3 regions of the Acidovorax sp. FG42 genome follow, and region 3 is predicted to be linked to each of the others. Evidence: predicted binding sites of a transcription regulator. Region 3 holds the regulator's gene; each other region holds the start of a gene.
The links. Region 3 encodes HrcA, which represses chaperone genes, less so after heat shock. Its sites were predicted from a motif close to TTAGCACTCNNNNNNNNNGAGTGCTAA; they were not measured.
Positions count from the first base shown of each region.

Region 1 (3,253 bases), on a different contig from region 3:
CCTCGGCCAGGCTCGGCACATCGGGGGCCAGCGGGCTGCGGCCGGACGAGGTGACGCCGATCGCGCGCAGCTTGCCTGCACGCACCTGGGCCTGGGCCAGCGCCGGGGGCAGCAGCGCCATCTGCAACTGGCCGCCTAGCATCGCGTTGGCCACCTGCGGATAGCCGGGGTAGGGCACATGCACGGGGTTGATGTTGCTGCGTGCCTTGAGCAGCTCGGTGCCGATATGGCCCACGGTGCCTACGCCTGGCGTGCCATAGCTCCACTTGTCGCCCCCGTTGCGTGCGGCCACGAAGAAGTCCCGCGCAGTGCCGTTGGCAGCCACGCCAGGCTGGTTGACGGGGGCCGTGAGGATCAGCGGCGACGTGCCGATTAGGCTGAGCGGTGCCAAGTCCTTGATCGGGTCATACGGAACCGCCGGGTTCAGCAGCTTTGCAATCGTCATGTTGCCGTTGATCATCAGCCCGATGGTGTGGTCGTCACGGGCCTTGGCCACTGCGTCGGCACCAATGTTGCCGCCTGCACCCACCTTGTTGTCCACGATCACGGGCTGGCCCAAGGCCTTGGATAGGGGCTCCGAGAACGTGCGCGCCGTCAGGTCCGGCGACGAACCGGCTGGAAAGCCCACAATGATCTTCAGCGGCTTGGTCGGCCAGGCCAGTGGCGCGGGCGCCGTAGCGGTAGCCTTGCCGGCGCTTTGCGCCAGCGCCCACGGGGACGCGGCAGCCAGCGCGATCAACAGCGAAGCACGGCGGGAAACACGGCCGGTAAAGGCGGGACGTGAGGGCATGGGGTGCAATCTCCTTGAAGAATATTCGGGGGGCCAAACGACGCGGGGCCCCAGAACTGGGGCCCCGCGAGGCAACTTCTGCGGCCTGGGATATTAACCCCGCTGCCCGGCCCGGTCAGGCGTATTCGGCCAGGGCCTTTTTCATCTTCTTCATGGCGGCCACTTCGATCTGGCGAATGCGCTCGGCGCTCACGCCGTACACGGCGGCCAGGTCGTGCAGCGTCATGCCGCCGGAGCCGTCGTCGTTGACCTTGAGCCAGCGCTCTTCCACGATGCGGCGGCTGCGGTCGTCCAGGCTGGCCAGGGCGTTGGCAATGCCGTCGGTGGCCAGGGCGTCGCGCTGGCGCGACTCGATCATGGCGGTGGGCTCGTGCGACGCGTCTGCCAGGTAAGCAATGGGGCCAAACGCCTGCTCGCCGTCATCGGACGGGGCGGGGTCCAGCAGCACATCACCACCCGCCATGCGGGTTTCCATCTCGATGACTTCTTCGCGCTTCACATTCAGCTGCGCGGCCACGGCGTCGATCTCGTGGTCCGACAGGGTGTCACGGTGCGTGGCAACGTCGGCGGCCGAGGCGTCGGCCTTAAAGCCCTGCTTCATGGAGCGCAGGTTGAAGAACAGCTTGCGCTGCGCCTTGGTGGTGGCCACCTTGACCATGCGCCAGTTCTTCAGGATGTATTCGTGGATCTCGGCCTTGATCCAGTGCATGGCGTAGCTCACCAGGCGCACACCCTGGTCGGGGTCAAAGCGCTTAACGGCCTTCATCAGGCCCACATTGCCTTCCTGGATCAGGTCGCCATGGGGCAGGCCATAGCCCAGGTACTGGCGTGCAATCGAGACCACCAGGCGCAGGTGCGACATCACCAGCCGGCCGGCGGCGTCCAGATCGTTGTTGTCCTTGAGTTGGCGTGCGTAGGTCTGCTCTTCTTCGTGAGTGAGCAGGGGCAGGCGGTTGACGGCCGAAATATAGGCGTCCAGGTTGCCCAAGGGGGGCACCAGCGCCCAGGGATTGGCGGGTGCCAGAGACATCGTCGCGGTTCCAGATTGAATGTTCATTCCGGGAATCCTTTCCTCTAAGCCATCATATTAGCACTCTCTCTGATTGAGTGCTAAGCCCGGAGTTCCCGTCGGGTTGCTCATTGATACCGTTAGAAATTTTCTGAGTCAAATCGGTATCCAGCGCCAGTGCAACATGCCTGTGAAGCTATCAAAAACCTAGTGAATAATTGTCAACGTATCGCCCTCAAACGGTCGGTTCCAGCTGTTATGGAGTGCCTCTGTCCCTTCTACACCCCCTGCCGCACCCGGTTTTCAAAGTCTTCCAGCGTGAGCGGGCGGCCAAACAGGTAACCTTGAAAGGCCTGGCAGCCGTGCGCCAGCAGAAACTGATGGTGGGCGGTGGTTTCCACCCCTTCAGCAATCACGGACAGGCCCAGGCTGCCAGCCAGCGCGATGATGGAGCGGGCGATGGCCGCATCGCTGGCATCCAGCAGCACGTCCCGCACAAAGCCCTGGTCGATCTTGATCTGGTCGAGCGGCAGGCGCTTGAGGTAGCTGAGCGACGAGTACCCCGTGCCAAAGTCGTCCAGCGAAAACCCCAGGCCATGGGCCTTGAGTGCGCGCATGGTGGCGATCACGCTGTCCACGTTGTCCAGCAGCAGGCTTTCGGTCAGCTCCAGCTTGATTTGTGCAGGGTTGGCGCCGGTCTGCCGCACCAGCGCCAGTACCTGGGCCACAAAGTCGTCCTGCAGAAACTGTCGCGCGCTCACGTTGATGGCCAGGCTGAGTTGCGCAAACAGCGGGTCTTGCTGCCATCGCGCCTGCTGGCGCAGGGCGGTTTCCATGACCCAGTGGCCCAGCGGCTGGATGAGGCCCGATTCTTCAGCCAGCGGGATGAACTCCGACGGCGGCACCATGCCCTGGACCGGATGCTGCCAGCGCACCAGGGCCTCTGCGCCGGTCACGCGCCCCTGGCTGTCCACCTGCGGCTGGTACAGCAGCAGGAACTGCGCGCGCCGCAGGCCGTTGTGCAGCTCGGTTTCCAGCAGGGCGCGGCGGTTCACGGCCTGCTGCATGTCGGGGTCAAAAAAGCGCAGTGTGTTGCGCCCGGCGTCCTTGGCACGGTACATGGCCATGTCGGCCTGCTTGAGCACCTCGTCCACCGAGTCGCGCTGGTGATTGAGCAGGGTCACACCGATGCTGGCGGTGAAGTGGTGTTCGTGCCCCGCCAGCTCGTAGGGCTGGCGCAATTGCGCCAGGATCAGCTCGCCCAGCGTGCGCGCCTGCGCGGCGGCCTCGGGGGCGTCGCTGCTCAGGTTCTGCAGCACCACCACAAACTCGTCACCTCCGAGGCGGGCCACGGTGTCCTGCTCGCGCACACAGCTGCGCAGGCGCTGGGCAACGTCCTTGAGCAGCAGGTCGCCCACCTCATGGCCCCGGGTGTCGTTCAGGGTCTTGAAGTT
Region 1 covers NZ_JBMDJM010000007.1:97,276-100,528, reverse strand. Annotated here, with positions in the region: gene ACODSM_RS09680 (Bug family tripartite tricarboxylate transporter substrate binding protein) at 1-790, opposite strand, end outside; gene rpoH (RNA polymerase sigma factor RpoH) at 906-1,847, opposite strand; gene ACODSM_RS09670 (EAL domain-containing protein) at 2,078-3,253, opposite strand, start outside.
Region 1: rpoH (RNA polymerase sigma factor RpoH) is a predicted target of HrcA. The motif match lies at 1,878-1,904, and genes of this name have one in related genera.

Region 2 (3,253 bases), on a different contig from region 3:
TCCAGCGTGCCCAGCGCCAGCCGCGACACGGTCTCCTGTGACGTGAGCACCACCACCTGCACATCGATGCCGGGGTGGTGCCAGCCCAGCACCTCCAGCGCCTGGGGCAGCAGGTGCGCGATGGCGCCGGTGGACGCGCCCAGCCGCACCCGCCCCTCCAGCCCCTGCACCTGGCGCCGCACCAGGTCCATGGCCTCGTCGGCGTCGGCCAGCAGGCGCCGCGCCCGCTCCACCAGCACCTCGCCCGCGCCGGACGGCCGCACCTCGCCCCGCTTGCGCACCAGCAACGGCGCCCCAATCAACGCCTCCAGGTCGGCAATGTGCAGGCTGACGGTGGGCGGCGCCAGATGCAGCGTGCGGGCCGCTTCGGCAAAAGACCCGAGATCAGCGATGGTGACCAGGGTGCGCAGCCGGTCGAGATTGAGTTCGCGCATGACGTTCAGCAGAACTGATCTTGAAGTTTGTGAAATTCAACTTTTCAAAGTTTAGACCGGCGCCGAAGATTCCATATCCCCCCATGTCAGGAATCCGCACCATGACCACCCAGCCCCTTGTTTTTATTGACGGCGACCAAGGCACCACCGGCCTGCAAATCCACCAGCGCCTGCACGGCCGCACCGACCTGCAGTTGCTGACGCTGCCCGAGTCCGACCGCAAGAACCCCACCCGCCGCGCCGAAGCCATCAACAGCTGCGACATCGCCATCCTGTGCCTGCCCGACGCTGCCGCCCGCGAAGCAGTCGCCGCCATCCACAACCCCGCCGTGCGCGTGATCGACGCCAGCTCGGCCCACCGCACGGACGCGCAATGGGTTTACGGCTTTCCGGAGATGGATGCGGCGCAGGCCGCGCGCATTGCCAACGCGCAACGCGTCAGCAACCCCGGCTGCTACCCCACAGGCGCTATCGCCCTGCTACGGCCCCTGGTGCAGGCCGGCTTGCTGCCCGCCGACCATGCGCTCAACATCCATGCGGTGTCGGGCTACTCCGGCGGTGGGCGTGCTCGCGTGCAAGCGCACGAAGGCCCCGAAGCAGCCCATGCGCCCGCCTTCCAGGTCTACGGGCTGCAGCTGGAGCACAAACACACGCCCGAGATCACGCAACACGCCGGGCTGTCGCAGCGGCCGTTTTTCTTACCCTCGTACGGCGCCTTCCGCCAGGGCATCGTGCTGACCGTCGGGTTGCATCTGCGGCAGCTCGCGCCGGGCACACAAGGCGAACTCCTGCACGCCTGCCTGCAGCAGCACTATGCCGACGCCCCCTTTGTCGAGGTGATGCCTCCCGCCGCTACCGAAGCAGCCGAACACCTGGACCCACAGGCCCTGAACGGCACCAACCAGTTGCGGCTGGGGGTGTTCAGCAACGCCCGCCACGGCCAGGTGTTGCTGACCGCCGTGTTTGACAACCTGGGCAAGGGCGCCTCGGGGGCGGCAGTGCAGAACCTGGATCTGATGCTGAGCGGCGCGGCCTGACGGACGCGGGCAGAGCTGGAGAGGCAAAGCCTTCTCCCTCATGTTCTTGGGGGGGGTGTCTTGAAATGGCCACAAATGCCCGTATCATTAGCACTCACCGCAGACGAGTGCTAACACTGCGCTCCCTGCTGGCAGTTTGGTGGCCCCGGATGGCCGGGGCTGATTGAATCCATCAGCTTTTTTTACTGAAAACAGGAGCAATGCAATGAACCTTCGCCCTCTGCACGATCGCGTGATCGTCAAGCGTATTGAAAGCGAAACCACGACGGCCTCCGGCATCGTGATCCCTGACAACGCCGCCGAAAAGCCCGATCAAGGTGAAGTGTTGGCCGTGGGCCCTGGCAAGAAGAACGACAAGGGTGAAGTGATCGCCCTGAACGTGAAGGTCGGCGACCGCGTTCTGTTCGGCAAGTACTCGGGCCAGACCGTCAAGGTCAACGGCGACGAGCTGCTGGTCATGAAGGAAGACGATCTGTTTGCCGTGGTCGAGAAGTAATTTCTCGCCCCTGCGTTACTCATCTTTTCATAGCTGCTTGCGCTGATTGATCATGCGCTAGCAGCCAATTTGAACCCAATTTTCAGGAGCTCCAAAATGGCAGCAAAAGACGTAGTTTTCGGCGGCGAAGCCCGCGCACGCATGGTTGAAGGCGTGAACATCCTGGCCAACGCGGTCAAGGTCACGCTGGGCCCCAAGGGCCGTAACGTGGTGCTGGAGCGCTCGTTCGGCGCCCCCACCGTGACCAAGGACGGTGTGTCCGTGGCCAAGGAAATCGAACTGAAGGACAAGCTGCAGAACATGGGCGCCCAGCTCGTGAAGGAAGTGGCTTCCAAGACCAGCGACAACGCTGGTGACGGCACCACCACCGCTACCGTGCTGGCCCAAGCCATCGTGCGCGAAGGCTCCAAGTACGTGGCCGCTGGCCTGAACCCCATGGACCTGAAGCGCGGTATCGACAAGGCCGTGCTGGCCCTGACCGAAGAGCTGAAGAAGGCTTCCAAGCCCACCACCACCTCCAAGGAAATCGCCCAAGTGGGCTCGATCTCGGCCAACTCCGACGAGTCCATCGGCAAGATCATTGCTGACGCCATGGACAAGGTCGGCAAGGAAGGCGTGATCACCGTGGAAGACGGCAAGTCGCTGCAAAACGAGCTGGATGTCGTGGAAGGCATGCAGTTTGACCGCGGCTACCTGTCGCCCTACTTCATCAACAACCCAGAAAAGCAAGCCGCTCTGCTGGACAACCCCTTCGTGCTGCTGTTCGACAAGAAGATCAGCAACATCCGCGACCTGCTGCCCACGCTGGAGCAAGTTGCCAAGGCTGGCCGTCCCCTGCTGATCATTGCTGAAGAAGTCGAAGGCGAAGCCCTGGCTACGCTGGTGGTCAACACCATCCGCGGCATCCTGAAGGTTGTGGCTGTGAAGGCTCCTGGCTTCGGCGACCGCCGCAAGGCCATGCTGGAAGACATCGCCATCCTGACGGGCGGCAAGGTCATCGCTGAAGAAGTGGGCCTGTCCCTGGAGAAGGTCACGCTGGCCGACCTGGGCCAAGCCAAGCGCATCGAAGTGGGCAAGGAAAACACCATCATCATCGACGGTGCTGGTGCCGCTGCCGACATCGAAGCCCGCGTCAAGCAAATCCGCATCCAGATCGAAGAAGCGACCAGCGACTACGACCGTGAAAAGCTGCAAGAGCGCGTGGCCAAGCTGGCCGGCGGCGTGGCAGTGATCAAGGTCGGCGCTGCGACCGAAGTCGAAATGAAGGAAAAGAAGGCCCGCGTGGA
Region 2 covers NZ_JBMDJM010000026.1:14,534-17,786, reverse strand. Annotated here, with positions in the region: gene ACODSM_RS21415 (LysR family transcriptional regulator) at 1-434, opposite strand, end outside; gene argC (N-acetyl-gamma-glutamyl-phosphate reductase) at 536-1,471, shown strand; gene ACODSM_RS21405 (co-chaperone GroES) at 1,677-1,967, shown strand; gene groL (chaperonin GroEL) at 2,064-3,253, shown strand, end outside.
Region 2: ACODSM_RS21405 (co-chaperone GroES) is a predicted target of HrcA. The motif match lies at 1,559-1,585, and genes of this name have one in related genera.

Region 3 (3,253 bases):
CCCGCATCTGCACGCGCCCCCAAGGCCAGTTGCAATGCGTCGATCAGAATGGACTTCCCGGCACCAGTCTCCCCGGTCAACACAGTGAAGCCATTGCGCAAATCCAGTTCCAGCGTTTGTACGATCACGAAATCGCGCAGGGTAATCTGCCGCAACGCCATGGTCAGGAGCCCCCTTCATTCCAGCGCAGCTTCTTGCGCAGTGTCGCGAAGTAGTTCCAGCCCTGCGGGTGTAGAAAACGTACACGGTGTTCCGATCGTTTGACGAGGATACGGTCGCCATGCAGCAAGGATGCGAGAGACTGCATGTCGAAGTTTGCGCTGACATCGCGCCCGCTCACCACTTCAACGGCTACTTCGGTCGCATCGGAGAGCACGATGGGGCGGTTGGACAGCGTATGCGGTGCGATAGGAACCAGCACCCAGCCTGGGATGGAGGGGTGAAGCATTGGCCCCCCTGCTGACAGCGAATAGGCTGTCGATCCGGTGGGGGATGCAATGATCAGACCGTCGGCCCTTTGGTTGGCCACAAACTGTCCACCCACTTCCACGCGCAGCTCCACCATGCCTGAAGTTGCGCCACGGTTGACGACCACATCGTTCATGGCAAGGGCTTCAAACACCACACGCTCATCGCGAACCACGGTTGCGTGCATCAGTGGCCGCTGGTCTTCTTCGTAGGCCCCTCGCAGCATGGGCGGCAGTGTGGTCTGATAGGTGTCGAAAGGAATATCGGTGATGAAACCCAGTCGGCCCTGGTTGATGCCGATCAGTGGCGTTCCAAAACGGGCCAGGCGGCGACCGATGCCCAGCATCGTCCCATCACCCCCGACCACCAGGCCCAGATCGCACCGCGCACCGATCTGGTCTACATTCAAAGATGGATAGTGTGTCAGTCCTGTGTTGCTTGCGGTTTCTGCTTCGAGTGCAACCTCGCATCCCTGACGCTCCAAGAAATGTGCAATGTCTTCCAAAGCTCTGCGCGAGCCGTCACCGGAGGCGCCTGCAGCTGAAGTCTGGTACTTGCCTATAAGTGCGACATGGCGGAAATTGGACGTCATCACGAAATTACATCATTAAAATCATTCCATGCTCGATGACCGTGCCAAGTTGTTGCTGAAAGCCCTGGTCGAGCGTTACATCGCTGATGGGCAGCCTGTGGGATCGCGGACGCTTTCTCGTGCGTCCGGCTTGGATTTGTCTCCCGCCACGATTCGAAACGTCATGGCGGACCTCGAAGAGCTGGGGTTGATTGCAAGTCCACATACCTCCGCAGGCCGCATTCCCACCGCGCGTGGATACCGTCTGTTTGTGGACACGATGCTGACAGTGCAGCGGGAGTCGGTCATGCCGGCGCAGCTGGCTCCAGAGCAGCCCCAAAAGGTCATCGCCAACGCCGCACAGCTGTTGTCCAACCTCTCCCAGTTCGTCGGTGTGGTAATGGCACCTCGGCGTACTTCGGTATTTCGCCACATAGAGTTCCTGCGACTCTCTGAAAAGCGCTTTCTCGTCATCATCGTGTCGCCGGAAGGTGACGTACAGAATCGTGTGATCTTCACCGAGGTGGATCACTCCCAGTCGCAACTGGTCGAAGCCTCCAACTTTCTGAATGCACATTACGCCGGGCTCGCAATGGAGCAGGTGCGAGAGCGTTTGAAGTCCGAGGTCGATGTGCTGCGCGGAGAGATCGCATCGCTCATGCAAGCAGCAGTCAACGTAGGTTCGGAAGCACTCTCCGAGGCGCAGGACGAGGTGGTAATTTCTGGCGAGCGCAACCTGCTCTCCGTCAGTGATTTCTCCAGCGACATGGGTAACTTGCGCAGGGCATTCGACTTGTTCGAGCAGAAGACGCAGATCCTTCGCCTTCTGGATATCTCAAGCCAAGCGGAAGGGGTGCGCATCTACATCGGCGGCGAGAGCCAGGTCGTGCCTTTTGAAGAGCTCTCGATCGTCAGCTCCCCTTATGAGGTGGACGGCAAGGTGGTGGGGACTTTGGGTGTGATTGGTCCTACGCGCATGCCATACGACCGCATGATCCAGATCGTGGATATCACTTCCAAGCTGGTGTCCAACGCACTCAGTCACCGCAAGTAAGCCCCTACAATACGGCGCTTGCTCCGTTGTATAGCGCTGGAGCATGGATGGGGGCGTTAGCTCAGTTGGTTAGAGCAGAGGACTCATAATCCTTTGGTCGTTGGTTCAAGTCCAACACGCCCTACCACCCTTGCTTGCAGGGTGGACCCGTCAACAAATGACGTGTTTTGTGATCCAAATCGCTCAGTTTGTTTTTGGAGCCTTCATCGTGCATTACAATCTCGGCTCGCGTTGAATTGACTGTCTGTTTGCGGTGCCTGACTCAGGAAAGCAATCAGAAAAAAGCAAATTTCAAGGGTCGCCAAGAAATCATGCTATAATTCAAAGCTTAGCGGCTGTAGCTCAGCTGGATAGAGTACTTGGCTACGAACCAAGGGGTCGTGGGTTCGATTCCTGCCAGCCGCACCAATGTTTAAAGCCTGCAATCGCAAGATTGCAGGCTTTTTCATTTGTCCAAGCGCTTTGCGCTGATTGGAGAGTTCTGGCGATGAGCAAGGCTTTTACCAAGGAAACCGATAGCGCCGACGATGACGAAGGATTGGCACTGCCTCCTTTGCCGCCGGGTGGCAAAAACTACATCACCCCATCAGGCTATGCACGCCTGAGGGCAGAGCTGTTGGATCTCATCGACAACGAGCGGCCCAAGATCGTGGATGTGGTGCACTGGGCGGCCAGCAATGGAGACCGGTCTGAAAACGGCGACTACCTCTATGGCAAGAAGCGCCTACGCGAAATTGATCGGCGCATCCGTTTTTTGACCAAGCGGCTGGAGATCGCTGAGGTAGTGGACCCGAGTTTGCATGCGGGCAGTCAACAGGTCTTCTTTGGGGCCACCGTCACCTATTCCGATGACGAGGACGGTGAACGCACGATCACCATCATGGGCATCGACGAGGCCGACAGCCGTATGGGGCAAGTCAGCTGGATTTCGCCTGTGGCGCGTGCTCTGTTGAAAGCTCGCGTTGGGGATGAGGTACAGCTGCCCACGCCGGGTGGGGTGCGCCATTTGGAGGTGGTGGAGGTGCAGTACCCACCTCGTAGTGTCGCTAACTAACCTGTTTGCGCACAAGCGGCGGCCTGCGTGCCAGTTGTAAAGACCTCAGAGCTTGATGCGCAGCCCTGAGGTGTCAGGGCTGCGGCGTGATCCTTGCCGCGCGCAG
Region 3 covers NZ_JBMDJM010000018.1:102,179-105,431, reverse strand. Annotated here, with positions in the region: gene recN (DNA repair protein RecN) at 1-161, opposite strand, end outside; gene ACODSM_RS17960 (NAD kinase) at 164-1,060, opposite strand; gene hrcA (heat-inducible transcriptional repressor HrcA) at 1,089-2,093, shown strand; tRNA gene ACODSM_RS17950 (tRNA-Ile) at 2,144-2,220, shown strand; tRNA gene ACODSM_RS17945 (tRNA-Arg) at 2,425-2,501, shown strand; gene greB (transcription elongation factor GreB) at 2,581-3,147, shown strand; gene ACODSM_RS17935 (RelA/SpoT family protein) at 3,221-3,253, opposite strand, start outside.